One region of the Ewingella allii genome, then DNA from elsewhere that is predicted to be linked to it. Evidence: predicted binding sites of a transcription regulator. Region 1 holds the regulator's gene; each other region holds the start of a gene.
What was found. The regulator LexA, encoded in region 1, represses DNA repair genes until DNA is damaged. The targets are predictions, from matches to a motif close to TNCTGTATGTACATACAGNA.
Positions count from the first base shown of each region.

Region 2: uvrB (excinuclease ABC subunit UvrB) is a predicted target of LexA. The motif match lies at 2,512-2,531, and genes of this name have one in related genera.
Region 3: SBO83_RS14540 (DNA translocase FtsK 4TM domain-containing protein) is a predicted target of LexA. The motif match lies at 2,608-2,627, and genes of this name have one in related genera.
Region 4: umuD (translesion error-prone DNA polymerase V autoproteolytic subunit) is a predicted target of LexA. The motif match lies at 5,228-5,247, and genes of this name have one in related genera.

Region 1 covers NZ_JAWUDN010000003.1:26,820-34,161, forward strand. The annotation lists gene plsB (glycerol-3-phosphate 1-O-acyltransferase PlsB) at 1-2,465, opposite strand, end outside; gene SBO83_RS08905 (diacylglycerol kinase) at 2,630-2,998, shown strand; gene lexA (transcriptional repressor LexA) at 3,117-3,725, shown strand; gene dinF (MATE family efflux transporter DinF) at 3,965-5,326, shown strand; gene SBO83_RS08920 (CsbD family protein) at 5,514-5,723, shown strand; gene zur (zinc uptake transcriptional repressor Zur) at 5,877-6,386, opposite strand; gene SBO83_RS08930 (ROK family protein) at 6,507-7,342, opposite strand, start outside.
Region 2 covers NZ_JAWUDN010000001.1:354,567-361,908, forward strand. The annotation lists gene bioD (dethiobiotin synthase) at 93-773, shown strand; gene SBO83_RS01705 (ABC transporter ATP-binding protein) at 763-1,473, opposite strand; gene uvrB (excinuclease ABC subunit UvrB) at 2,623-4,629, shown strand; gene SBO83_RS01715 (VF530 family protein) at 4,713-5,090, shown strand; gene yvcK (uridine diphosphate-N-acetylglucosamine-binding protein YvcK) at 5,087-5,995, opposite strand; molybdenum cofactor riboswitch at 6,298-6,467, shown strand; gene moaA (GTP 3',8-cyclase MoaA) at 6,457-7,342, shown strand, end outside.
Region 3 covers NZ_JAWUDN010000006.1:122,455-129,796, forward strand. The annotation lists gene cydD (heme ABC transporter permease/ATP-binding protein CydD) at 1-61, opposite strand, end outside; gene trxB (thioredoxin-disulfide reductase) at 375-1,340, opposite strand; gene lrp (leucine-responsive transcriptional regulator Lrp) at 2,077-2,571, shown strand; gene SBO83_RS14540 (DNA translocase FtsK 4TM domain-containing protein) at 2,693-6,154, shown strand; gene lolA (outer membrane lipoprotein chaperone LolA) at 6,335-6,946, shown strand; gene SBO83_RS14550 (AAA family ATPase) at 6,954-7,342, shown strand, end outside.
Region 4 covers NZ_JAWUDN010000010.1:89,300-96,641, reverse strand. The annotation lists gene SBO83_RS18745 (EamA family transporter) at 59-976, shown strand; gene SBO83_RS18740 (tautomerase family protein) at 1,035-1,418, opposite strand; gene SBO83_RS18735 (TetR/AcrR family transcriptional regulator) at 1,595-2,176, shown strand; partial or broken gene SBO83_RS18730 (ash family protein) at 2,209-2,301, opposite strand; gene SBO83_RS18725 (DHH family phosphoesterase) at 2,634-3,533, shown strand; gene SBO83_RS18720 (aldo/keto reductase family oxidoreductase) at 3,530-4,396, opposite strand; gene SBO83_RS18715 (TetR family transcriptional regulator) at 4,472-5,125, shown strand; gene umuD (translesion error-prone DNA polymerase V autoproteolytic subunit) at 5,268-5,702, shown strand; gene umuC (translesion error-prone DNA polymerase V subunit UmuC) at 5,686-6,951, shown strand; gene SBO83_RS18700 (AraC family transcriptional regulator) at 7,220-7,342, opposite strand, start outside.

The DNA of each region.
Region 1 (7,342 bases):
CGCACGTCGACCTTCGGCTCCGCCGGTGGCTCGGAAGGCTGCGGAAGCTCGGACGGCATGCCCGCGCTTTCGATAGTCAGCTTGATTTCCGGTGTCATTAAATCACTCAGAATGGTGTAAATCTCACGCGTGTGTTCCGGGATAGCATCGCCGATGTCGTTGATGAAGCCCTCGGCACGCAGAGTGCCAACCAGCGTGGTAAAGACGGCTTTATCGAAGAACTCCGGCGCATTGATACCGTGCAGAACCGACAGGCGCTGAGCCATAATCCGACTCTCTTTTTCCAAGGCTCCACGGCTGATGCTCGGGTTATTGGTCAACAGAGAGAGGGTGATGGCGTAGCGTTGCAGCGTTTCACGCACACCGGCGGCAAGCAGTTGCAGCGGGCGAATGCGCGCCGGGTTCAGCGATAGCGTTTCGCCATCGAGCTTAATCAAGCCCTGACGGGCCAGTTCGGCGCTGAGCACTTCCAGCAGTGCTGGCAACTGTTCTTTGCTGTAGTGCATGAACAGTTCGGCTTTCATCATTGGGAAAATCAATTCAACCTGACGCAGAAGTTCTTGGCTGCTCACCGAACGGTGATGCATGACAATGCTGGCAATCAGCGACGGCAACACCAGCATGTGGTGAATGTTGTTGCGGTAGTAAGTCATCAGCACGGCCTGCTCGCGCGGCAGTACAATGATGTCGCCAATGTTGTCTTTCTCGACTTCGAACTTGTTCATGTTCAAGGCGTGATCGAGCAGCTGGGCAGCCGTCAAATCTGGCACGGTAGAATCTTCAGCATAAGGCACGTTGCGCAGCAATTGCAGGTAGCAATCGAGTTGCTCGGTTAACTGCTCACGGGTGAGTGAACGTTGACGCGACGCCAGCAGCGCGGTACAGCACAAGTTCATCGCGTTAGCTGCCGCGGAATTGTTGATCCGTACCATGATTTTGTCAGCCAGATCCTGCACCGTCGGGGTCAGCCAGCTTGGGCGCTGCGCTTCGATTGGGTCGATAGCATCACGCCAGGTTGGGACATTCTGGTTCAGGTAAGTGGTGAGATGCAGCGGCTCGCCGAAGTTAACGTAGCCCTGACCCAGGTTACGCAGTTTACGTAACCCGTTGATCATCTGCATAAAGCTTTCTTTCTCTTTGGTCGCGCCGCGCAGCTCTTTGGCGTAAGTCCCCACTTCCATCACGTGCTCATAACCGATGTAAATCGGTACCAGCGTGATAGGGCGAGATCCGCCGCGCAGCATGGCCTGAATGGTCATCGCCAGCGTACCAGTCTTAGGCTCAAGCAGGCGCCCGGTGCGCGAACGGCCACCTTCGACAAAGTATTCAACCGAATAGCCACGGGTAAACAGCTCGCCGAGATATTCGCGGAATACCGTGGAGTAGAGCTTGTTACCTTTGAAGGTACGGCGAATAAAGAAGGCACCCAAACGGCGGAAAATCGGGCCAGCGGGCCAGAAATTCAGGTTGATCCCGGCAGCGATGTGCGGCGGCACCAGACCTTGATGGTAAAGCACGTAAGAGAGCAGCAGGTAGTCCATGTGGCTGCGGTGGCAGGGAACATACACAATCTCCTGACCATCGAGTGCCAACTGGCGAACGCGCTCGGCGTTATGCACGTTGATGCCTTTATAGAGGCGGTTCCACGTCCAGCTCAGCACGCGGTCAGACAGGCGCACGGCTTCATATGAGAAGTTCGCCGCAATCTCTTCCATCAGCTCAATGGCGTTCTGCTGGGCTTTCTCGTGAGAAATCTTCTTGCTACGCGCTTCGTCTTCCACCGCTTTTTCGATGGCTTTCGAGGCTAATAGCTTGTTGAACAACTCCTGACGCACGGGCAGACGCGGGCCGACGGCGGCCAGACGCTGACGTGAGAAGTGCATACGCGCCACGCGAGCCAGCTTCTGTGCGATGGTTTTGTCCGTGCCGTGTTCAGTGGCCATGTAGCGCAGAGAAACGGTATTGGAGAAACGCACAAAGCTATCGCGGCCCAGCCACAGCACGGCGAAGAACTTCTGTATGCCGTTCAACACGCGCAGGTGCGGAGTCTGCTGTCCTTCACGCCCCGGCGCACGGCCAAACATCACCGATACTGGCAACATTTGGATGTCGAGATCGGGATTATTGCGATGCAAATCGAGATAGTCGTGGAACAGTTTTATCGACTCAATTTTCGGCGTGTAATAAGTGAAAACGCGAGGGCCTTCAGCGATAAAAACGTGGCTCGGCAGTTGAACGCCGTCGATTTCCAAAGGAATAAGGGGATCAGGCAGATTCTGCGCCAGGCACTGGGTGCGTAACGTCAGTAAATCCGCTTTCGAATGGTAAGGTAAAACATACAAGATCGGGCGCGTCGGATCTAAGCGCAACTCGGTAACCGGATCTGTAGGGATAACCTTGCTCTTTACCAGCAATTTTAGTGGTAAATTCAATAAGGTATAATAAAGTCTACGCCAACCTGACATAAAAAATGTGAAGCCTCTTGTTAGCAAATCGCCGCAAGGATACCAGAAACCAGAATCGAGTTCTGTTTGTTGCGTTAACGGCGATATTTGTCACCCTGAATGGTTTTGAGTATAAAATGCTGCCAATACTCTGTCCGCCAAAACTCTGTTAAGACGCATAACACATGAAAAATGAATCAACGGGCCTAATTCGTATCGTTAAGGCCGCCGGCTATTCCCTCAAGGGATTGAGTGCTGCCTGGAAAAACGAGGCGGCCTTCCGTCAGGAAGTGATAGCCGTTCTGCCCTTCATCATACTGTCATTTTTCCTCGATGTGACTAGCGTCGAGCGTATTTTATTAGTGGGCGTCTTGGTACTGGTGGTGATTGTCGAATTATTAAATAGCGCCGTCGAAAGCGCGATTGACCGCATCGGCCCTGAATTCCATGTCCTGTCCGGGCGCGCCAAAGATTTTGGATCGGCCGCGGTACTTTTGAGCATCATACTGGCGATTTTCACCTGGGTCAGCGTCTTTTGGCCGCGCTGGTTCTAAAGCGGAATACAGATTCCAGATTTCACTTTAGCACTGGTTTTTATGCACTCTTAGGTTTTCATTCCCTAGTTACCTGTATATACTCACAGCAATACTGTATAAACAATCAGGGGGCGGAATGAAAGCTTTAACAGCCAGACAACAAGAGGTTTACGACCTCATTCGCGAACATATATCCACCACGGGTATGCCGCCGACTCGTGCAGAAATTGCCACTCGTCTGGGGTTCCGCTCGCCAAATGCCGCGGAAGAACACCTCAAAGCCCTGCAGCGCAAAGGCGTGATTGAAATCGTCTCTGGCGCGTCGCGCGGCATTCGCTTGCTAATGGAAGAAGAGGAAGGTTTACCACTGATTGGCCGCGTCGCCGCCGGTGAGCCTCTTTTAGCTCAGCAACATATCGAAGGCCACTATCAGGTCGATCCTGCCATGTTCAAGCCTAGCGCCGACTTCTTGCTGCGCGTTAGCGGGATGTCTATGCGGGATATCGGTATTCTCGACGGCGATCTGTTGGCGGTTCACAAAACGCAGGATGTACGTAATGGGCAAGTTGTCGTTGCGCGCATTGATGATGAAGTGACGGTTAAACGCTTGAAAAAGCAGGGTAGCGTCGTGCAACTGCTGCCAGAGAACAGCGACTTCGAGCCGATCGTGGTTGACCTGCGCGAGCAGAGTTTCAGCATTGAAGGCTTGGCTGTTGGCGTTATCCGTAACGGCGACTGGATCTAATCCTTTCTGCTGGCAAGGCTCGGTACTCGCCCTTCCTGAACGTACTGCCGGGCTTTTGCTATAGACATTTGCCACAAAGCTAGCTGTCGCCTTACGGTGATCTCACGCCGTGACACTGCGCCCCTTGATTGGGGCGTTGTTGTTTAAGCAGATCGCTGTTTTTATAAAAAGCGTTGATGCCGACACGCCGAATTACGCCAGGTTGACCTCTTGTTCAATATCCTCAGCATGGGACCTCTATGCCTCAGCATCCCTTTCGACAAGTATTAAGCCGCACCTTCCTCAGCCGCGAGGACAAAGCCTTATGGAAACTGGCTTTGCCAATGATTTTCTCCAACATTACCGTCCCACTATTAGGTTTGGTGGATACCGCTGTTATCGGCCATCTCGACAGCGCGGATTATCTCGGCGGCGTAGCGGTCGGCGCGATGGTGACGACCTTCCTCTTCATGATGCTGCTGTTCTTGCGCATGAGCACCACCGGCCTGACTGCTCAGGCGTTGGGTGCCAAAGATAACCTGCTGCTGGCCCGTGCTTTTGTTCAACCTTTCCTGTTAGCGCTGCTGGCGGGCATTTTAATCATGTTGCTGCGCACGCCGCTGATGGATCTGGCCTTTCAGGTGGTCGGCGGCAGTCAGGCCGTGCTGGAGCAGGCGCGGCTGTTTATTGAAATACGCTGGTTGAGCGCCCCGGCTTCTCTGGCAAATTTGGTGATCCTCGGCTGGCTGCTGGGCATCCAGTATGTGCGTGGCCCGGTTCTGCTGCTGATTGTCGGCAACGTGCTGAATATTGTTCTGGATATCTGGCTGGTGATGGGGCTGGGCTTGAACGTGCGCGGTGCGGCCATTGCTACGGCTTGCTCGGAGTACGTCACATTGGCGCTAGGGTTGTGGCTGGTATGGCGGATGATGGCGCAAAAAGGCATTGATTTAGCCCTGCTACAGCAGGCGTGGCGGGGCAACCTGCGGCGCTTACTCAGCCTCAATCGTGACATCATGCTGCGCTCGCTGCTGCTGCAAGTCTGCTTTGCCTCCCTGACGGTAATTGGTGCCCGACTGGGCGGGCATATCGTGGCGGTGAACGCCGTGTTGATGAATTTGCTGACCTTCACCGCCTTCGCCCTCGATGGCTTTGCCTATGCTGTGGAAGCCCACTCGGGGGAAGCCTTTGGCGAGCGCAACCGTGAGAAATTGTTACGCGTTTGGCACGCGGCGTGTCGTCAGGCAGGGGCCGTGGCGCTTGGCTTTGCGCTGTTCTATGGCCTGACCGGGCAGCAGATTGTCAGCATGCTGACCTCTTTACCTGACATCCGCCAGCTGGCTGATCAATACCTGGGCTGGCAGGTGGTTCTGCCGCTCATCGGCGTCTGGTGTTATCTGCTGGATGGCATGTTCGTCGGCGCAACGCGGGGCCGCGAGATGCGCAATAGCATGGCCGTGGCAGCTCTGGGTTATGGCCTGACGCTGTTCACTCTGCCTTGGTTCGGCAACCATGCTTTGTGGTTGGCGTTGGCCGTGTTTCTCGCGTTAAGAGGTTTGTCGTTAGGCTGGGTGTGGCGCAGATATTGGCAAGGCGATCGCTGGTTTATTAAGGCGGAGTAAAATAAATCGCCGATAAATTTATTAGTGTTTATCGCTATTTAACACTTTGGATTATTCCTAATATTGTGATTTAACGCTGTCGCTTGACCCAAATGCCAAATTCTCTACTACTCTTAATTATGTGATAAGCACTTAGTGTGTTGAACAAAACACAGAAACCTAAACCACGGTAGTAGGAGAATTGATTATGAATAAGGACCAAACCGAAGGTAACTGGAAGCAGTTCAAAGGCAAAGTGAAAGAGAAATGGGGCAAGCTGACGGACGATGATCTTACTGTTGTAGAAGGTAAGCGCGATCAGCTGGTCGGTAAGATCCAAGAGCGCTACGGTTACAAGAAAGAAGAAGCTGAGAAAGAGCTGAAAGCGTGGGAAACGGATAACAAGTATCACTGGTAAATCGTAACTTCCCCGTGCGTAACGGTGATAATGCATCCTGAAAAAATGCTGCTCCTACCCGGATAGCTTTCAGGATGCAGGGTACAAGGACGTACCGCCTTTATTATTTACTGATCTAAATCTATTTTCTAAACTCATTTATCTAAATCGGTATTAGCGCTTTTTAGTCACAATACTGTGGTCATGCTCGCAATGTTCATGGCTGTCGCAAAGCTCTACCACTTTACAATCCCCGCACAAACCATGCGCTTCCACCACGGAATGCCGCAATTCAAACCCTGATTCTACTGCCAATTTTGCCAATCTCTCTTCGATGCCGTCCGTGGTCTTCTCTGTGACCAATCCGCAGCGATCGCAGATAAACAGCGCAGAGGTGTGGCTCGGCTCTTCGAAATGATGGCACAGCACGTAGCTGTTGGCCGATTCAACGCGGTGAATAAAGCCTTGTTCCAGCAGGAAATCCAGCGCGCGGTAAACGGTGGGTGGCTTGGCCTGTGGCTCGCTAATTCTCAGTAAATCCAGCAGATCGTAAGCACTAATGGCACCGGGTTGCTGCGTCATCAGGCGCAACACTTCCAGACGCTGTGGCGTTAAACGCACATTACGCTTCTGGCAAAGTTTTTCGGCCTGTGAAAGAAGTTGATCCGGATTGTTCAGGGTCATAAGAAGTTTCTCTGAGTACGATGCTGGGTTGAACGCTTACGAGCAAGCGAACGATGATTTTACCATGCTTCGCGTAAATCGCCGAATTATGCGCCATTGCAGTAAACATCCTGCAGTTATTCAGACGCGATTTTCTAGCGCTTGTTCCACATACAAATAACCAATTCCCATGATTTGCTGCTCACGGCTGAGCGTCCCCAGGCCAATATGCGTGGCCTGAGTCTTCACGCTGTCGGTTTTATCGAAGGGGTTTAAGCCACTCTGTTCCAATACCGTGCTCAGCCATGCCTCGCCAAAGCCACAGCTGCGGCCATAGAGATGGATTTGGTTAATATTGAGAATATTCAGGAAGTTATACAAGCTCAGCCCCAAGGCGCGCGCCGCCGCAAACACCATGACGCGGAGGTTTTCATCCCCCTGATGGTAGCCTTCGATAATTTCCTGAGTGGTCGGGGTGCGCAGGGCGGATTTATCAGCCGCCGCCGCACCATTTTTCAGCAGCATCCGCGCTTTTTTCTTCATGGCAGAGAGCGAGGCGATAGTCTCCAGGCAGCCATATCGCCCGCAAGAGCAGAGGCTGCCGTCGGGGTCGATAATGGTGTGGCCGATTTGGCCGCTGCCAAACAGATTGCCACGATAAATCTGCTGGTTTATAACAAATGAGGAGCCAATGCCGTAATCTACATTGATAACGCAAAAATCACGCTGAATTTCAGTGTGTTGCCATTTCTCTGCTAAAGCTAGCATGATGCAGTCGTTATCCATCAAAATTTCAGTATTGAGCTTCTCCTCCAGTAAATATTTAATCTCTATTGCACAGTCCCACGGGGCCTGCGGCATGTTCTGCGAGACGCCGGTGGTGGGATTAACCTGCCCGTGAATCGACAGCGCAAGGCTGAGATTTCTTCCCCGATATTGTTTGCGATAGTCATGAAACAGGCGTTCTATCTCATTAA
Region 2 (7,342 bases), on a different contig from region 1:
AGCTCATCGGGCTGAACCCGCTTGCAGCCTTGATACAGCGCCAATGACTTTGGATTTAGATTTTGTTCGATAAAGACATTGGCTATTCAAAAATGAAAAAAACATTCTTCATTACCGGCACGGACACTGAAGTCGGTAAAACCGTGGCGACCACGGCTTTTTTGCAAGCTGCGGCGCAGGCTGGATTTTCTACGGCGGGCTATAAGCCGGTGGCGTCAGGCAGCGAAATGACCGCCGAGGGTGCGCGAAATAGCGACGCGCTGGCCTTGCAGGCCAATAGCTCGCTGGCCCTGAGTTATGACGAAGTGAATCCGTGCACCTTCCTTGAGCCGACTTCGCCACACATCGTCAGCCAACTGGAACAGCGACCTATCGCGCTGGAAACTCTGTCGGCGGGGTTACGCCATCTACAGCCGAAAGCTGACTGGACGGTGGTTGAAGGGGCGGGGGGCTGGTTTACGCCGCTCAGCGAGCAGCACACGTTTGCCGACTGGGTGGTGCGCGAACAGCTGCCGGTGGTTCTGGTGGTGGGAATGCGTCTGGGCTGCATCAACCATGCGCTGCTCACCGCGCAGGCGGTGGCGCAAAGCGGCCTGAAATTGGTGGGATGGATTGCCAATGACGTACAGGAAACGGGGAAGCATCATCAGGCCTATCTTGCCACGCTCGCGCGTATGCTGCCTGCGCCCATGCTGGGCGAGATACCGTTCCTGAATAACACCAGCGACGCCAATTTGGGGCAGTATCTCGACCTTTCGCCTCTCACACGCTGAGATAGTCTTTCACTAAATCGTCGTTAAGCTGGGCCAGCGTGCCCTGTGCCACGTTGCGGCCGCTATCGAGCAGGCAGAAGCGGTCCGCGACGCTGCGAATAAAGGGCAGTCGGTGACCGACCAGCAGCAGCGTCAGGCCTAAATCGCGGTTGAGGCGGTGAATGATATTGCCCATGTTGGCCGCCATCGCCGGGCTGGTGTGCTCGGTCGGCTCATCAAGGATCAATAACTCCGGCTCCAGCACCAGCGCGCGGCTGATCGCCAGCTGCTGCTGCTCGCTTTCATCCAGCTCTCCGGCCTTGTGTGACCCCATCTCCTTTAATGCAGGGAAAAGTTCGTAGACCTGCTCGGGGATGCGGCGATTCTTGTTGCGCCCGGCCATCATGGCAATTTGCAGGTTTTCATCCACACTCATTTGTGAAAAAATCTGCCGACCTTCAGGCACATAGCCAATGCCGACCATTGCGCGGCCCTCTACGGGCAAATCCAGCAGGTTCTGTGGCTCAGCATTCGCCGACTGCCAGGAGATGCTGCCGCTCTTTACCGGCAGGTGCCCCATGATGCAGTTAATCAGCGTGGTTTTGCCGACGCCGTTGCGGCCAATCAGGAAAGTGCACTGGCCGCGATACAGCTCCAGATTGATATCCCACAGAATATGCTTCTGGCCGTAATACTGATTTACCGACTTTATACTCAACATCAGACCTCCCTAAACTCCTGCCGCTGGCTGGCCTCATGGCTTTAGCTTGGCGGAGTCACTGTTTAACTGACCGTCACTGTCATATTTCTGACATTTATGTTTCGCAATTTCCGTAATTTCACAGAATTTTATGCGGCAGGTTAGCGAGTTTGCTAACAGCATCAATTGGCAATAAATAGCCATTAGCCAGTGATAAAAGGCTGAAACGGCGGTTTCTTACGGCTTAAGCTAGCGAGAGCGACCTAAAAATAGCGTTTTCGTAAAAGCTACGTTTTTAGCGCGATGCGCTGTAAACGACCGGTATGAATAATATTGCAACTCTTAGGCCAAGTTTGGCGGGATAACTCCTAAAGAGGTTGTAACCAGACTGTTAATGGTTTGAAAGAGTGCCAAAGAGGCAAAATCATTAAATTGGGCAATCAGTGTGACGGGGAAGTGGCGAAATAGTGCACTTTACCAGTGCTGAACAGAGAGTTTGTGGTGCAACACTGGTGTGTGGATAAGACAAATCCGACTGCCAATATACAAATTTTTTCATTTTGCAATATCTATGGCACAGCATATCTAGGCAAAATCGGCATATATAAAGAAGTAAAAAAGGCAAAAAATAACTAAAAACCTTAGCCCGAAACCCATCGCGGGTGAAACTGCCTTTTTTGACAGGTCGCGCTGGGTGGGGCGTGCTGTGAGTTATCCACCATTCCTGTGGATAACCATGTGCATGAGAGTAAGAAAAGTTGCTACAAGCGAGTCTGGACGCGGCCTGCGCTCGGTTTGTCGTTAATCCCACCTTTTTAATCATAATTATATTTTTCAATGAGTTATGATAAATCAAGCGTTGTCAAATTGTGATCTGGCGCTTGTGTCAATTTTCGTCAGTCTGTGGTCAAAAAGTTAATTCGTAAAAATAATTGGGGATAAATGTTCTCTCATGGGGAAAAGTGGGTTAATGGAATAACCTAAAAAAGTGCAGCTTTCTTCGCATCTTAGAAACCACGCTATGGCCTACGAACAAATCAACATCACATCGCCATTGGAAGCTGGTTTTATATCCAGTACTATATAGCTGGCAAAATTCATGGAGTCTTCCATACTGAGTCTCCGCAGCCCGTGTTATGCGATTCTTCTCTTCTGTCAGGTAGCCCGTTCATGAGCAAAGTATTCAAACTGCATTCCGACTTTAAACCGTCAGGCGATCAGCCTGAGGCCATACGCGCTTTGGAAGAAGGGCTGGAGAATGGTCTGGCGCACCAAACGCTGCTGGGGGTGACCGGCTCGGGGAAAACCTTTACCGTCGCCAACGTGATTGCCGACCTGAATCGCCCAACCATGGTGCTGGCGCCTAACAAGACGCTGGCTGCCCAGTTGTATGGCGAGATGAAAGAGTTTTTCCCGGAAAACGCCGTCGAATATTTTGTCTCTTACTACGACTACTATCAGCCTGAAGCCTATGTGCCCAGCTCTGATACCTTTATCGAAAAAGACGCCTCGGTGAACGAACACATCGAGCAGATGCGTCTTTCCGCCACCAAAGCCCTGCTTGAGCGCCGCGACGTGGTGGTGGTGGCTTCGGTTTCGGCAATCTATGGTCTGGGTGACCCAGATCTCTACCTGAAGATGATGCTGCACCTGACCAAAGGGATGATCATCGACCAGCGTGCGATCCTGCGCCGACTGGCCGAACTGCAATATGCCCGCAACGATCAGGCCTTCCAGCGCAGTACCTTCCGCGTGCGCGGCGAGGTGATCGACGTGTTCCCCGCAGAGTCCGACGACATGGCGTTGCGCATCGAACTGTTTGACCAAGAAGTGGAGCGCCTGTCGCTGTTTGACCCGCTGACCGGGCAGATTCAGCAAGAGGTTCCGCGCTTCACCATCTACCCGAAAACCCACTACGTGACGCCACGCGAGCGAATCGTGCAGGCGATGGAAGAGATCAAAGTCGAGCTGGCGGATCGTCGCAAAAACCTGCTCGACAACAACAAACTGCTGGAAGAGCAGCGCATCAGCCAGCGCACCCAGTTTGATCTGGAGATGATGAATGAGCTGGGCTACTGCTCGGGGATCGAAAACTACTCGCGCTACCTGTCAGGGCGCGGGCCGGGCGAGCCGCCACCGACGCTGTTCGACTATTTACCCGCCGATGGCCTGCTGATTGTCGACGAATCCCACGTCACCATCCCGCAAATCGGCGGCATGTACAAAGGCGACCGTTCGCGCAAAGAGACGCTGGTGGAGTATGGTTTCCGCCTGCCTTCCGCGCTGGATAACCGTCCAATGCGTTTCGAAGAGTTTGAAGCCGCCGCGCCGCAAAGCATCTATGTGTCCGCCACGCCAGGCACCTATGAAATGGAAAAATCTGGCGGCGACGTAGTGGAGCAAGTAGTGCGCCCAACGGGCCTGCTTGATCCATTGATTGAAGTGCGCCCGGTGGCGACCCAGGTCGATGACCTGCTGTCGGAAATCCGCAAACGCGTAGAGATTAACGAGCGCGTGCTGGTGACCACGCTGACCAAGCGCATGGCCGAGGACTTGACGGAGTATCTGGAAGAGCACGGCGAGCGCGTGCGTTATCTCCACTCTGACATCGACACCGTCGAGCGCGTCGAAATCATTCGTGATTTGCGCTTAGGCGAGTTTGACGTGCTGGTGGGCATCAACTTACTGCGAGAAGGTTTGGACATGCCTGAAGTGTCGCTGGTGGCGATTCTGGACGCCGACAAAGAGGGCTTCCTGCGCTCCGAGCGTTCACTGATCCAGACCATCGGCCGTGCGGCCCGTAACCTCAACGGCAAAGCCATTCTTTACGGCGACAAAATCACTAACTCGATGCGTAGGGCTATCGACGAAACCGAGCGCCGTCGCGCCAAGCAAGAGGCTTACAACACCGAGCACGGCATCACGCCGATGGGCCTGAATAAGAAAATCTCTGACATTCTTCAACTGGGCCAGCCTAAGACCAAGAAGAACAAAGACAAGCGCGATGCCGAAGCCTTCGAAACCGCCAAGCTGCTTACGCCAAAAGCGCTGGAGCAGCGTATTCGCGAATTGGAAAGTAAAATGTACTCCCACGCGCAGAATCTGGAGTTTGAAGACGCGGCGAGAACCCGTGATGAGTTGCAGTCTCTGCGAGATCAATTTATCGCCTTGTCCTAATCCTTCCCGCCCATCCAACATGGTCGCGCGCGGTGAAAAGATGCTAGACTGCGCGCCCTGTAAAATCGACTTGCGAGCGAACCATGACTGACACACCTTCACCGAAACCCGCTGCGGCGAAAGATCCTCTGCACGGCGTGACGCTGGAAGCATTGCTGACTAAGCTGGTGGACAGTTTTGGCTGGCCGGCGCTGGCGGCGCAGGTGAACATCAACTGCTTCAAAAGTGACCCGAGCATCAAGTCCAGTTTGAAGTTTTTGCGTCGGACGCCGTGGGCGAGAAAGGAAGTGGAAACGCTGTATTTGGATTTCGTGGAAGGGCATTTGCGTCCTGACATGACGCGCAGCAAACGCCGCACGCCACTGTCTGCCGAGAAGCCGCAAAAGCCGAAAGTCAGCACCGCCAAACCGGCAGCGGACAGCCCGTGGAACAACCATCCGCTGGTGAACAAAAAACCTTAAATCATTTTTTGCAGGGCTTCTTCCAGCGCTTTGCGCAGTAATTCGCGGTCGTGGCGATAAGGAATGTCGCTGGCTTCGAGCTGGGTTTGAATGATCAACCGCTCGCTGGCATCGTCGATATTCACCTTCGGCCCGACAATCGCCGCATCCACCGCGCGGCGGCCAATCTGGTTTTCAATTAGCGAAAGCTTGTCATGCAGGGTCAGCGATGCCGCCGCCACGCTAAGCTCCTTGCCCAAATTACCAATGTAGACGATGTGCGCGCGGCTGCGTCGCAGCGCCTGAGTTAAGTCTTTCATCAACAGGAGAGGCATCAGGCTGGTGTAAAAGCTGCCCGGGCCAATCAGCACTAAATCCGCTTCTTTAATCGCCAGAATGGCTTCGCGCGTGGCACTCACCTCGGGTTGCAGCATCAGCTCGCGAGGGATTTGCGTCAACTTGTCGACATTCACTTCGCCATGAACCCACTCGCCATTGGCATCCAGCGCCGCCAAATCCACAGGATGCTCTGACATCGGGATCAGCTCGGCGTCTACTTTCAGCAGGCTGCGCACCAAGTTGATTGCCTCGAGAGGGCGCACGCTCAGGTGATCCAGTGCGCGCAGCATCAAGTTGCCGAGGTTATGCCCGGCCAGCTCGCCTTGCCCACCAAAGCGGAATTCGAACATGGCGGACGCCACGCTTGGCTCAGTGATCAGCTGATTGAGACAGTTACGCATATCGCCCCAGGCAATACCGCCCTCGGCGCTGCGAATGCGCCCGGTGGAGCCGCCGTTGTCGGTGGTGGTGACAATGCCGGTCAAACGCGATCCAAGGGAGGAGAGGGATGACATAACGCGGCCCAGGCCGTGTCCGCCCCCCAGTGCTACTACGCGGTCGAGATCGGCTAACGTGCGATTGCGCATAAAGATCCTTGAAGCTGTCCAGAGAAAATTAAACCTGCCACTCGCGCGGCAGCAAATTAGGGTTTTGATGTCATTTCTTCGGTTGATTTTACCCAATTTTGCAACAAGGTGTTATTCAACTTATGTCTGAAATGCGAGGTAAACCCGCAGCATTGATGAGGTTTCTTGTCGTTATCGTGCTGAGAATTGCCTTTAAAATCCGCTATATATATAAATACATAGCGAAAACCGCCTTGGAGTTCCTTCCCGCGCGGCGTTACAATAGCCCTCGTAACCACGTTTTTTCCCCTGCGCTTGCAGCTGAAAAAATCAAACTCCTAGCCTTGCCGCCTAAGTTATCTGCCCGAATTGGTGAACTTTCTCACTGATTTTGCACAATAATACGGCGTCCTGGCCGTGGCTCAGCCACCAGGGTGCAAGGTAGAAATGCCTGCATCTCCCGTATTTGGAAAGGTGTTAAGGTGCTTCAACTTACCGATGCTTTTGCTCGCAAGTTTTATTACTTGCGGCTATCAATTACTGACGTGTGCAATTTCCGTTGCACCTATTGCCTGCCCGACGGCTATAAGCCGCAGGGACACAGCAATAAAAGTTTCCTGTCGCTGGACGAAATCCGTCGTGTCAGCCGCGCTTTTGCCCATCTAGGGACTGAAAAAGTGCGTCTGACCGGGGGCGAGCCGTCCCTGCGCCGCGACTTCTGCGACATCATTGCCGCCGTGCGCGAAAACCCCACCATCAAAACGCTGGCCGTCACCACCAATGGCTATCGCATGGCGCGTGATGCCAAACAGTGGCGCGACGCGGGCCTGACCGCGATTAACGTCAGCGTCGACAGCCTCGATGCTCGCCAATTCCACGCCATTACCGGGCAGGACAAATTCAACGACGTGATGCGCGGCATCGACGCCGCGTTTGAGGCCGGTTTCAGCAAGGTGAAAGTCAACGCCGTACTAATGCGCGACGTCAACCACGCCAGCCTGAATACTTTCCTCAACTGGATCAAACATCGCCCAATCCAGCTACGCTTTATTGAGCTGATGGAGACCGGCGACGGCAGCGAGCTATTCCGCAAACACCACGTCTCAGGCGAAGTCCTGCGCGAACAGCTGGTGCAGCAGGGCTGGCAGCTACAAATCCGTGCGCGCAGCGACGGCCCGGCGCAGGTGTTCAGTCATCCAGATTATGTCGGCGAAATCGGCCTGATCATGCCTTATGAGAAAGACTTCTGCGCCAGCTGCAACCGCCTGCGGGTATCTGCCATCGGCAACCTGCACCTGTGCCTGTTCGGCGAGCAGGGCATTCCGCTACGTGATTTGCTGGCGGACGATATGCAGCAAGATGACTTAA
Region 3 (7,342 bases), on a different contig from region 1:
TGGCGCGTGAGCTTTGTTGCTTTAACCAGCGGGTGAGTTCTTGTTGTCGTGTTTTATTCATCAGGCAATCAGTCTGCGCAGCAATACAGAAATCACAGGGGTATTTCCGTATAGAGTGACATGCGATTGAACGGAGAGTCAGGATGACGCTGAAGAAGCCCGCTCGCAGGTCGCATGATCCAAAAAAGCGCCGCCACGGCGGTGCTATTACCCGTTGCATTCCGAGCTGAGTCGAAAGCTCGCTCATGTTACATGTTCGGACTTACGCTGAAAAATCTATTTCTATAAAAACGGTTATTTCCATAAAAAACAAAACAATGAGGCGGCCAATTGGCCGCCTCATGAGGAGTTAATACTTGTCTGGCATTCAGCGATTAGACAGCAGGTTTTGCCAAGCCGTCCAAATAGCGTTCTGCATCCAGCGCGGCCATACAGCCGGTGCCCGCAGAGGTGATCGCCTGACGATAGATATGGTCCATCACGTCGCCAGCGGCAAACACGCCAGGAATGCTGGTCTGAGTGGCATTACCCTGGATGCCGGATTGCACCTTGATGTAGCCATTTTCCAGCTCGAGCTGACCGTCGAAAATGGCAGTGTTAGGGCTGTGGCCGATGGCGATGAACACGCCCGCGACGTCGAGCTTGCTCAGCTCGTCGGTGCGCGCATCGCGCAGGTTAGCGCCGGTTACGCCCATCTGGTCGCCCAGAACTTCGTCCAAGGTCTTGTTGGTGTGCAGCACCACGTTGCCCTTGGTGGCTTTCTCGTTTAGACGGTCGATAAGAATTTTTTCAGCGCGGAAGCTGTCGCGACGGTGAATCAAATGCACTTCTTCGGCAATGTTCGCCAGATAAAGTGCTTCCTCAACCGCGGTGTTACCACCACCGACTACCGCGACTTTCTGGTTGCGATAGAAGAAACCGTCACAGGTCGCACAGGCAGAAACGCCTTTGCCTTTGAACGCTTCTTCAGAAGGCAGGCCGATATAACGCGCAGACGCCCCGGTGGCGATGATTAACGCGTCACAGGTGTACTCTTCGCTGTCACCGAACAGGCGGAACGGGCGGTTCTGCAAATCAACTTTGTTAATGTGGTCGAAGATGATCTCGGTATTAAATTTCGCAGCATGTTCGTGCATGCGCTCCATCAGTCCCGGACCTGTCAGCCCCTCTGGGTCGCCCGGCCAGTTTTCCACTTCTGTGGTGGTGGTCAATTGACCGCCTTTTTCCATACCGGTGATCAATACCGGATTCAGGTTGGCGCGCGCGGCATAAACCGCTGCCGTGTAACCTGCTGGACCTGAACCTAAAATCAATAGCTTACTGTGTTTAACCGTACTCATGAGCAATTCATCTCCGTGATGGCGACTAGCAATGAACCGATTGTAGGGAAAACCGCGCAGTAAAAAAAGCAAACTCAGATGTTGTTAACGATTTGTCTGATAGTTTTTAATTTCAAACCCACGTACAACTACACCCCGGTTAGCTCTCATTTGAGGTAACCAATTGAAGATTGGACAAATAACCGGCAATGAATATGTTGTGAGCTTGTTATTTTTCCATCAAACGCTGGCCTTTTCGCGGCAAATCCCGACTTTATGTAGGCTTTAGCACGAAAAAGCAGGTTAATTGTTTTGTTATTATTGGTCGTTGAAAGATAGGTAAAAACGAGGCCGTGAGATTTCAATCTGGCACGTTCTTCTGATTTTGCTTCTTTTACTTTGACAATCCGCTGTGCATTTGCGAAAACATCTAGGGACGAAGAAATTAATCGCCTGCCTGTGACTTGAAATTCTACGATCAGCTGCTACCTGACTTGTTCAAGGTGTTGTTTCGCTGGTTTTTTCTTGTGCAGGATTTAGTGAAAACAGCGAGCGTTGCGCAAGCTATTCATTTCACAGCGATATTTCTTCTCGGTATAACGTCATTGAATGCGTTTTCTTTCGACAGGGGACTCACGCAATCAAACGGCATACTCAAACCTAAAACTATCGGGTCTTCGCTTGGGACAAACCCTGACACATTGAAGTTGGCTAGGGTATGGCAGGTGCAGGGAAGGACAGCAGAGAGACAATAATAATGGTAGACAACAAAAAGCGTCCGGGAAAAGATCTCGACCGTATTGACCGTAACATCCTCAACGAACTGCAAAAGGATGGCCGGATCTCCAACGTCGAGCTTTCCAAACGAGTGGGATTATCTCCAACACCGTGTCTGGAGCGCGTTCGTCGTTTAGAACGTCAAGGCTTCATTAACGGATATACCGCGTTGCTCAATCCACACTATCTGGATGCATCGCTGCTGGTGTTTGTTGAGATAACACTCAACCGTGGCGCACCGGACGTGTTTGAGCAATTCAATGCAGCAGTACAAAAACTTGAAGATATTCAGGAGTGTCATTTGGTTTCTGGGGATTTCGACTACCTGTTGAAAACCCGCGTGCCTGACATGTCAGCCTATCGTAAGTTGCTAGGTGAGACATTACTTCGACTGCCGGGCGTTAATGACACCCGCACCTACGTGGTGATGGAAGAAGTAAAACAAACCAACCGTCTGGTTATTAAGACCCGGTAAAGGTTCAGGTGCAAAACCTTATAAATTTAGCTACACTCCTGTGTATCTATACAGCCCCGGCGCCGAGGCCCGTTCTCGGCGCTGTTGCTTTTTCAGCCCACAGGAACCTGGAGAGCCTTTCTTGAGCCAGGAATATACAGAAGATAAAGACGTTACCCTGAAAAAACTGAGCAGTAGCCGCCGCGTGTTGGAAGCTGTTCTGGTAGTGGTAGCCGTTTTCGCCGTTTACCTTATGGCGGCGTTGGTGAGTTTTAACCCCTCAGATCCAAGCTGGTCGCAGACCGCATGGCATGGACCTATTCATAACTGGGGCGGTGGTGTAGGCGCGTGGATGGCCGACACCTTGTTCTTCATTTTTGGCGTATTGGCTTACGCTATTCCCCCTATCATGCTTTGCCTGTGTTGGGCGGCGTTTCGTCAGCGTGATAATCAGGATTACATCGACTATTTCTCTTTGTCGCTGCGACTTATTGGTACGCTGGCGTTGATCCTTACGTCTTGTGGACTGGCAGCCTTCAATATTGATGACCTTTATTACTTTGCCTCAGGCGGCGTGATTGGCAGTTTGCTGACCACGGCGATGACCCCTTGGTTTAACAATGTCGGCGCAACCATGGTTCTGCTCTGTATATGGGCGGCCGGGCTGACACTCTTTACCGGCTGGTCTTGGCTGACAATTGCCGAGAAAATCGGCGGCGCGGTGTTGGGCGTAACGACATTCATGACCAATCGTTCGCGCCGTGACGATGATTATGACTACGAAGATGATCACCATGAAAATGGTGCTCATGATAGCCATGATGATCCGTTACTCGACTCTGACTACGTGCCTTCTGCCGCAGCGAAAGCTGCCGCGGCTGTCACCGCCAGCGCCAACGTTGCACCTGCTAGCGCCGCCGTTGATGATGCCGATGACGTGCTGTTCTCAGCGCCATCGCTGCATGACAATGCCGAGGCCAAAACTCAGCCAGAGGCTGCGCCAGTTCAAGCACCAGCTCCAGCGCCAGAGGCGACTCAGCCTGCTGCACCTGTGGTTGAGATGCCTGCTGCGCCGGTAGCTCAGGAGCCAACTATTGCTCCCGCGCCACCGCTCTATAGCTTTGAAATTCCGCAAGAAACGCCTGCTCCGCAGCAGCCAACCAAGTCGCCATCTTATGATGCCGATGAGCCGCGCATGGGTAACTGGCAGGCGAGCGTGCCTTCCGAGCCGGAACGTTCACCTTTTGACTTCAGCACCGCCCAGCGCGACAGCAGCGAAGTCAACAGTCTGGCGGCCACTGCGGCATTGGCGACAGGTTTGGCACAGGCCGGGCAGTCAGCCAGCTCTGCTAGCAATACCTTTATGCCTGCCTTCAGCGCGGTCAGTGACGGCAATTCGCAGGTCAAAAAAGGCGTGGGTCCTGAGCTGCCAAGGCCAAATCCGGTGCGTATTCCAACGCGTCGTGAGCTGGCTTCTTATGGCATCAAGTTACCTTCACAACGCATTGCCGAGCAGCAGGAGCAGCTTGCTGCCCAGCAACAGCCCGTTATAGATGAAGCGGATAGCGAGCAGGGCGATGATCAAGCCGCATTACAAGAAGCGGCATTGCGCCAGCAGTTTGCTGAGCAGCAGAGTCAGCGCTATGGCGATGAACACGTTGCTTCAGAAGAAGATGAAGAGGCGGCCTTACAAGAAGCCGAGCTTCGTCAGGCTTTCGCTGCCCGTGAGCAGAACCGTTATCAGCAGGATGAGCAGCAGGACACTCAGCCTGCTTACTCTCAGCACAGCGCGCCACAGCAGAACCCAGTCTCTTCTGCGGCGGCCGATGCACTCGCGGCTGCCGCGATGAACATCAGCACGCATGATGCTTTCACCTTCTCGCCGATGGCGGATTTGGTGGATGACACGCCAACCGAACCTCTGTTTACGCTGTCACCGCACAAAGAAGAAGATGAGCCAGAAGTGCCGACCTTTGGCCAAAGCTATCGACAGACAGCGCCGAAGCACGAGCCAATCGAACAATATGAGGCGCCGGAGCAATCTCAACCTGCTCAGCCGAATATGGATAGCCTGATCCATCCATTCCTGATGCGTCACGAGCAGCCGTTGGTAAAACCGACCACGCCGCTGCCGTCGCTCGATTTGTTGACCTCCCCGCCAGCCGAATCTGAGCCGGTGGATGAGTTTGCACTGGAACAGATGGGCAACCTGATTGAAGCGCGTCTGAACGATTACCGCATCAAAGCCGATGTTGTCGATAAGCTACCAGGGCCGGTGATCACCCGTTTCGAACTGGATCTGGCGCCGGGCGTGAAAGCCGCACGTATTTCGAATCTCTCGCGTGACTTGGCGCGTTCGCTGTCGGCGGTTGCCGTGCGCGTGGTTGAGGTTATCCCTGGAAAACCTTATGTCGGGTTGGAGCTGCCAAACAAGAAGCGCCAGACCGTTTACCTGCGCGAAGTGCTGGACTGTGACAAATTCAAAGACAGTCCGTCGCCGCTGACCATCGTGCTGGGCAAGGATATCTCTGGTGAGCCAGTCGTGGCTGACTTAGCGAAAATGCCACACTTGCTGGTGGCCGGTACGACCGGTTCCGGTAAGTCGGTCGGCGTCAACGCCATGATCCTCAGCATGCTCTACAAGGCCACGCCGGAAGAAGTTCGCTTCATCATGATTGACCCGAAAATGCTCGAGCTTTCGGTCTATGAGGGCATTCCACACCTGTTAACCGAGGTGGTAACTGACATGAAAGACGCCGCCAATGCGCTGCGTTGGTGTGTCGGCGAAATGGAACGCCGTTATAAGCTGATGTCGGCATTGGGTGTGCGTAATCTGGCGGGTTATAACGAGCGAGTTGAGCAAGCCGAAGCCATGGGCCGTCCGATCCCCGACCCATTCTGGAAACCGGGTGATGGCATGGCCGCTGAGCCGCCTTATCTGGAAAAAGAGCCATTTATCGTTGTGTTGGTCGATGAGTTTGCTGACCTGATGATGACGGTAGGTAAAAAAGTTGAAGAACTGATTGCGCGTCTGGCTCAGAAAGCCCGTGCGGCCGGTATTCACTTGGTTCTGGCGACTCAGCGCCCATCGGTAGACGTTATTACCGGCTTGATTAAGGCCAACATTCCGACCCGTATCGCCTTTACCGTGTCGAGTAAAATTGACTCCCGTACCATTTTGGACCAAGGCGGCGCCGAGTCCCTGCTGGGCATGGGTGACATGCTCTACATGGCTCCAAACTCGTCGATTCCGGTTCGTGTTCACGGCGCATTCGTCCGTGACCAGGAAGTCCACGCCGTGGTTCAGGACTGGAAAGCGCGCGGGCGTCCTAAGTACATCGACAGCATCCTTGCGGGTGGTGAAGATGGCGAAGGGGGCGGCGGTGGTTTGGACAGCGATGAAGAGCTGGATGCGCTGTTTGATCAGGCCGTAGCCTTTGTGGTCGACAAGCGTCGTGCTTCTATTTCCGGCGTTCAGCGCCAGTTCCGCATCGGCTATAACCGCGCGGCGCGTATCGTTGAGCAAATGGAAGCACAGGGCATTGTGAGTACGCCGGGCCACAACGGTAACCGTGAAGTCTTAGCCCCACCTTCTCACGAATAATACCGTCGAATGCACAAAGGTCGCCATGGCGGCCTTTGTGCAAAGAAGCGTAAACCCCTAGTTTTTCAGACGAATGAGCTACCTTTGTGCCAGCGCCTCCGCTAGAGTTCGCAACATGGGCCTGTGTATTAACATAAGGCAACGTCTGAATCAAAAATGGTTTCTGAGGTAGAGATAAGAATGAAAAAATTGTTAGTTGTTGGTTGTTTATTGACAGCATTTACTTCCGCCTCGGTTTTAGCCGATGCCAGCAGTGACCTGAAAAGTCGCTTGGGCAAGCTGAATACTTTCCATGCCAGTTTCACGCAAACCGTTACCAGTGATGACGGCGCCGCCGTGCAGCAAGGTGAAGGTGAACTGTGGGTTAAACGTCCTAACTTGTTTAACTGGCACATGACCTCGCCGGATGAAAGCATTCTGGTTTCCGATGGTAAAACCCTGTGGTTCTACAACCCATTTGTTGAGCAAGTCACGGCAACCTGGCTGAAAAACGCCACCGGTAACACGCCGTTTATGCTGATCACGCGTAACGACAGCAGTGACTGGGCCAAGTACAACGTTAAACAAAAAGGCGATGATTTCGAATTAACGCCAAAAACGGCAGCCGGTAATCTGAAGCAGTTTGCGATCACCGTGACACCAACCGGCACCATCAAAAGCTTTACTGCGGTGGAGCAAGATGGTCAGAAAAGCGCGTATAGCTTGAAAGGCGAGCAGAACGCGTCGGTTGATGATGCCAAATTCAAATTTACACCGCCGAAAGGCGTGACGGTGGACGACCAGCGTCAGTGAGGTCCCTTTGAGTAATCTGTCACTCGATTTTTCCCATAATGAGTTCCAGCCACTGGCCGCAAGAATGCGGCCAGTTTCACTTGCAGAATACATCGGCCAGCAGCACCTTTTAGCCGCTGGCAAGCCGCTACCGCGCGCGATAGAAGCGGGGCAGCTGCATTCGATGATTTTGTGGGGGCCGCCGGGCACCGGGAAAACGACGCTGGCGGAGCTGATAGGGCGCTACGCCAACGCCGACGTCGAACGTATCTCGGCGGTGACTTCAGGCATCAAAGAGATCCGCGAAGCCATTGAACGTGCGCGGCAGAATCGCGACGCGGGCCGTCGCACCATCCTCTTTGTGGACGAGGTGCACCGTTTCAACAAAAGCCAGCAAGATGCTTTCTTGCCGCACAT
Region 4 (7,342 bases), on a different contig from region 1:
CCGGAGCAGTTCAATCACCTTTTAAAATTTTAATAAAAATCAGCGGGGCAGTCTGGGAATGGGAAGTCAAACGGCAGGGGTAGAGCATCGCGGCGGGGCCGAGGGCGCAGAGGGAAAACGCGCAACGCAGGGTTGGATTAACGGTTTCTTGGGCATGGTGATTTTTAGCGGATCGCTGCCCGCCACGCGGGTGGCGGTGCTGGAGTTCGACCCGCTATTTTTAACTGCGATTCGCGCCCTGATTGCCGGAGTGCTGGGCGCCGCCATGCTGCTATTGACGGCGCAAAAGCGCCCGCAGAAGCAAGACATTATTCCATTGATGCTGGTGGCACTCGGCGTAGTGATTGGCTTCCCGCTGCTCACCGCGCTGGCTTTGCAGCACACCACCTCGGCGCACTCGCTGGTGTATATCGGCCTGCTGCCTCTGGCGACCGCCTGCTTTGGCGTGTTGCGCGGCGGCGAGCGTCCGCGCCCGGCATTTTGGGCTTTTTCAGTGTTGGGAAGCCTGCTGGTGGCGGCTTTCGCCCTCAGCCAAGGCTCGGGCAGTTCGTGGCTGGGTGACCTGTTTATGCTGGCCGCCGTGGTGCTGTGTGGGCTGGGCTATGCCGAAGGCGCGGTCCTGACGCGCAAGCTGGGCGGCTGGCAAGTGATCTGCTGGGCGCTAGTGATTTCTCTGCCGGTAGCTTTGGCGCTGGCGTGGTACGCCGCACCCGCAAGCTGGCCGGTCGCCAGCCCGCAGGCGTGGGCTTCCCTCGGCTATGTGTCGATTTTCAGCATGCTGATTGGCTTTATCTTCTGGTATCGCGGCCTGTCGATGGGCGGGATCGCCGCCGTCGGCCAGCTCCAGCTGCTCCAGCCTTTCTTCGGGCTGGCGCTGGCAGGGTGGCTGCTGCAAGAGACCATTCAACCCTCAATGATCGCCGTCATGGCCGGGGTTCTGGCCTGCGTATTTGGCGCGAAACGCTTCTCGCGTTAAGCCTTTCATACGCCATGACACATCTGTCGTCATGGCGTTTTCACTATTTCTTCCTCTGTTACTCGACGTACTGTGCGATGCCGTTGCCGAACGACCAGTTCTCTTTCTTCACTTCAACCAGACTGATAAACACGTCGCCTTTCGGGATGCTTAACTGCTGCGCAAGCTGGTCGGCAATGGTCTTGTAGAGCGCCTTTTTCTGGTCGACAGTTCGGCCTTCATTGAGGGTGATTTGAATGATCACCGTCTGGTCCGTGCGCTGAATGCCCAGATATTCCGGGTCATAGACGAAGTGATCCCGCGCGTGCTCGTTCAAGATTTGGAAGTTGTCCTTGTCCGGCACATTAATGGCGGTGCGCATCGCCTGATAGATTATCTTGCCAATTTTCCCGATATAGCTGCTATCGGCGTTTTTGATGATATCAACGCGTACGATCGGCATGGTCAGTCTCCAGTTTTATAGGGGAAGGGTTGAGTGCTCTACTGCTTGAAGAATAAATTACGACTATAATTTATTTTTGACAAGGGAAATTTAATCCGCCACCAGCCGTAGAGCAATGGCGCAAATTGTAATATGATGCATATCATCTATTGCCAAGTTTAGCAGGAGTCTGTCCTATGCCACGGGTATCTAAAGCCGAAACCGAGCGCAACCGCGCGCTGATCGAGGAAGTCTCCTCAAGGCTGTTTCGCGAGCAGGGGCTGAAAGTCAGCGTCGCCGACGTGATGTCCGCTGCCGGGCTGACCCACGGCGGCTTTTACGGCCATTTCAAATCCAAAGATGAGCTGATCGCCATTGCCTGCGCCAACGCTTTCGACACGGCGGTACACAACTGGCAAGAAGAAGCGGCGTCCGGCGAGACGCTAGCCGAAAAACAGAAAGCGCTGGTGGAGCACTATCTCTCATCGTCCAATATCAAGAACATGGGCGACGGCTGCCCGCTGGCTTCGCTGGCGAGCGATGTGGCGCGGGAAGATGAAGATAAGCCGGTGCGCGAGGCGTTTCATCAGGGCACTGAGAAGCTGGTAGAGATTTTTGCCGCCGGGGAGAGCAACCACGCGAAGGCGCTGGCGGCGGTGTCGACCATGGTCGGCGCGTTGATCCTAGCCCGCGCTAACAGCGGCTACTCGGTGGCGGATGATTTTATCTCGGTGGCGAAAGCGCAGCTGTTAGCTGAGATTAAAAACGCCGAGTCCTAAAATTTAGCTGCCACCTAAGCTGCGAAAGTTTTGGTGGTAGCCCAGACAGGGTTCGCAGTACCGGCAAACAAGGATACCGGCCAACCCGAAGGTTGCCCTGCCTGAGCCACCATAGATATGGTCGCAACATGGCGTGTTGCGAGAACAATAGGCGAACAAAAGCATTAAAACTCAGTGTTATACCACTAAGTGATCCTCATAAGTTAACCTGGCTGCGAAACCCGACTGCGGATTTTGCCGCAGCGGGGCAACTATAGTTAAGTCAGAAGCCTTAACCAAGCGGCTAAATTCTATTCTGCGGCATGCTTTCCAAGAAAATTGTCTATATTGCAAAGGGTTACATTGAGCGGATGAATGATTAGGGCGGCGAGCCTCTACCCGTGGGGGATTATTGCCTGCGCCAGCTCAGGGTCTGCTACTCTTTCGCCATTGCCTCCGCACACTCAAAGGACGATTTATGATTTCGGTTTTTGGTCATCTCAACCCCGACAGCGATACGATTTGCAGCGCCCTGGTGACGGCCGACTGGCTCAACGCCTTGGGGAAACCCGCGCAGGCTTTTCGCCTTGGCGAGCTAACGCCAGAAACCCTTTATATCCTGAAGCAGGCCAACAGGGCCGCGCCGTCGCTGTTAGTGGAGGATTTAACAGACAAACCCGTGTGGCTGGTGGACTTTACCGAGTTCGAGCAGGGGCCAGTGTCGCTGCCCGCCAGCAACATTCTTGGCATTATTGATCACCATCGCCTTGGCACGGTAATGACCAAGAACCCGCCGGATATCTGGGTTCGCGCGGTGGGCTGCTGTGGCACCATCATCTGGCAGATTATGACTCGAGAGTGTGAAATGGCCGTGAGCCCGAGCCAGGCGACGCTGCTGTTGGGGGCGATTCTGAGTGATACCGTGGGGCTGACGTCGCCAACCACCACGGCGCAGGATCAGCAGGCGGTAAAAGCCCTGCTGGCAATTAACGGGTTGAATTATAAGGATTTCCTCGATGGCTTGCTGGCGGCGAAAACCGATATCAGCGGCAAAACGGCTGCGGAATTACTGCAAAAAGACGCCAAAAATTACACCATTAACGGTGTGTCACTGCTGTTGGCGCAAATTGAAGTGAGCGCCTTCGCCGCCGTGACGCCGCTCTTGCCGCAGCTGCTCGAAGAGATAGAGCGCGAGCGGCAGGCCAGGGGATTGGACATCGTGGTGCTGATCCTGACCGACATTTCCCTGCGCAACTCGACGCTCTACTTCTCTCACAACGCTATTATGCCGCAGGGCGCTTGCTCGCTGCCGGGGGCAATGAGCCGCAAAAAAGAGATCCTGCCTTATATCACTGACTTACTGACTAAGGCCCGTTAGCCCGCCAGCTGGTTCAGTTTATCCATCGCGGCCTGTGGAATAACCAGCCCGGCGGCGGCGAGGTTGTGCTGCAAATGGCTCACCGACGAGGTGCCGGGGATCAGCAAAATGTTTGGCGAACGGCGCAACAGCCACGCCAGCGCCACTTGGATGGTTGAGGCATTCAGCTCATCCGCCACCTGCTGCAAACCCGCTGACTGCAAGGGGTTGAAGCCGCCGAGCGGGAAGAACGGCACATAAGCGATGCCTTGCTCTGCCAGTTCGTCAATCAGCGCGTCGTCCTTACGATGCGCCAAATTGTACATATTCTGCACGCAGACAATCGGCGCGATGCTGCGCGCTTCGGCGACCTGTTTCGCGGTGACATTACTCACCCCAATGTGGCGTATCAGCCCCTGATGCTGTAGCTCGGCCAGCGCGTTCAACTGTTCTTCTATCAAACCTTCCGTGGGTTGGTGAGCATTAAACATAATGCGCAGGTTAACCACGTCGAGCACGTCCAGTTGCAGATTGCGTAAATTATCATGCACCGCCGAGGTCAACTCCTGCGCCGAATAGGCCTTCAGCCATGAGCCGTCGCTGCCACGCTTCGCGCCCACTTTAGTGACAATCGTCAGGTCATCGGAATAAGGATGCAGCGCCTCGCGCACCAGCTGATTGGTGATGTGCGGGCCATAAAAGTCACTGGTATCAATGTGATTCACGCCAGATGCCACGGCCTCGCGCAGCACGGCCAGCGCCGCCTGTTTATCTTTTGGCGGGCCGAACACGCCCGGACCGGCGAGCTGCATGGTGCCGTAGCCCAGACGTTTTACACTGCGCGTGCCAAGGTTAAATGTGCGGCTGTTATCGATGCTCGTCATAGTTGTCTTCTTGCTTTCGCTGAGTAGGGGAAGTACAAGTATATGAATCATCCTTCAGGTTTAGAATTCGCATTTATGAACACACCTCCTAAGACGCTCAGGCCCCGTAAATCGCCAGTTCAGGCCAGATCGGCTGCCACCGTTGCGGCTTTACACACGGCAACCATTCAGGTTTTAACTCAAGAGGGTTTAGCGCGCTGCAACACCACCCGGGTTGCCGAGCGCGCTGGCATGTCGGTGGGCAGCGTTTACCAGTATTACCCCAACCGCGATGCGCTTTTGGCGACGGTGCTGGCTCATCATTTGGAGAGGGTGGCGACGGCGGTTGAAGAGGTGTGCGCCGCCTGTCAGGGCCAGCCGGTGGATGTCATGGCGGCAAGGCTGGTGAAGGCATTTTTAGCGGCAAAACTGCATGACACCGAGGAGTCAAAGGCGCTGTATCGCGTGGCGGCGGAGCGCGACGGCGCGCGCGTGGTGGCTATTGTGCATCGGCGGATGTCGGCGGCGGTTTCAACCATGCTGGTGAGCGCGACGGACGCCCAGTTTAAAGACCCAGATGTCACTGCAGCCATTGCCCTAGGTGCGCTGGCAGGCCCGGTGCGCGCTTTGCTGGAGGGGCTTTCTTCCCCCGAGTTTGACCAGCATCTGCTCGAGCAGCTGACTTTGCTGCTACAGGGTTATTTTCGGCGCGGCGGGGCGATTGCGCCTGACTCGCTTACCTCTTGTTGACCCGTTTATCACGAAATTTATCTTTTTAGCCGGATCAAGGTGATAGCTGTCCGCACCGTTCTATTCCCACGATGGGCATTGATCTAAGACTTTTCTCGAATATACTGTATATAAATACAGTTATTAGTGCAGGGTAAGAGAGATGCTTTATAAACTCGCAGAACGGCAGCAAGAGACAGAGTTCCCTTTGTATTTAAACAAGGTTTCGGCTGGCTTCCCCAGCCCGGCTCAGGATTATGTTGAAAAAGGGATCGATCTGGTGGCACATCTTATAGCCCATCCCTCTTCGACCTACGTGCTGCGCGTGTCAGGAGACTCCATGCGCGACGCGGCGATCATTGATGGTTCGATGTTGCTGGTGGATTTCAGCCTGAAGCCTGCGCATAACGACATTGTTGTCGCCAGCCTCGACGGAGAGTTTACGGTCAAAAGGCTAATGCTCACGCCACGTCCCCATTTGCGGGCGGAAAACCCGGCCTATGCACCCATCCCCCTCGACGATCGCCAAGATGTGGAAATCGTCGGCGTAGTCACCACCGTTATCAGCACGATGCATCGCAATGTACGCCCTCGCTGATGTGAACTCGTTTTATTCGAGTTGCGAAATCGCCTGGCGGCCTGATTTACAGGGCAAGCCAGTGGTGGTGCTTTCTAATAACGATGGCTGCGTGATTGCGCTGTCGGCGGAAGCCAAAAAGCTGAAAATTCCGATGGGTGCGCCTTACTTCAAGCAAAAAGCCTTTTTCCAGCAGCACGGCGTGGTGGTTTTCAGCAGTAATTACGAACTCTACGCAGATATGAGCAATAGGGTGATGGAGACGCTGCGGGGTTTATGCCCACGGATTGAGGTGTATAGCATCGACGAAGCCTTTCTCGATCTCAGTCCATTGCCTGCCGATATAAATTTTGAAAGCTTTGGCCGGGAAATCAGGGACACGATAAAACGCCACACGCGGTTGACGGTCGGAGTGGGGATTGCGCCCACCAAGACGCTGGCGAAGCTGGCAAATTACGCCGCCAAAAAGTGGACCAAAGCCGTGGGGGTGATTGATCTTTCTGACCCCATTCGCCAGCGCAATCTGATGTTCCATATTCCGGTGGGAGAGGTGTGGGGAATTGGGCGGCGGCTCTCGAAAACGCTGTGTAATGCCGGGATCGAGACGGCGCTGCAACTGGCCGAATGCGACCTTGCGTACATCAGGAAAAACTTCAGCGTGGTGATGGAGCGCACGGTGCGCGAATTGCGCGGTGAACCCTGCCTGGGGTTTGACGAGCTTGCGCCCGCCAAGCAAGAGATTGTCTGTTCGCGCTCTTTCGGCACGCGGATCAGTGATTATCAGGATATGCGCGAAGCCATCTGCTTTTACGCTACCCGCGCCGCCGAAAAGCTTCGCGGCGAACATCAGTTTTGCCGACAAATCTCGGTGTTTATCAAGACCAGCCCTTTCTCCGAAGGGGAGATTTACTATGGCAATATGATTAGCACCCAGCTGATGACGCCGACGCAGGATACCCGCGACATCATCTCTGCCGCCATACTCTGTCTGGATCAGGTCTGGCGCGAAGGGCATCGCTATCAAAAAGCGGGCGTCATGCTGGGGGACTTCTTCAGTCAGGGCGTGACTCAGTTGTATTTATTCGATGAACGCGCGCCGCGCGTTAATAGCGACGCGCTAATGGCAGCGTGTGATGACATTAATCAAAAGCATAAAGGCACGCTGTGGTTTGCCGGGCAGGGCGTTGAGAGAAGCTGGCAGATGAAGCGCGATATGCTGTCACCTGCGTGGACCACGCGGCTGAAAGATGTACCTATTGCTAAGGCATGATGTCGGAATGACAGTTCCGACTTCAGTGCTAAAAAGCACTGAATAGTCAAAGAGATACTGTTTATCCTGTGTCATTTTGACGTATTTAAAATAAGGCTCCTAAAATCAATGAAATAAACATTAGCACGCTAGTTGCTTTCCCTATACCAACAAGTCCCTTAATGATTGAAAGGTAAAGAAGATGGCGATACTGGGAAATACGCGATTTTCACGGCACAGAGTACAAAACCCTGCGAGGCAGCAGAGGGTAGGGGCAAACCCTCTGGCGTCACTCGCTGAAAAGCTGCCGACTGGCACCGGGGGATTGTCCTGTGATGCGTTTGAACGCCCGGCTGAACGCCGCCTGCGAGGTATAGCCCAGACGCTGAGCCACGGTTTCTATCGACAACCT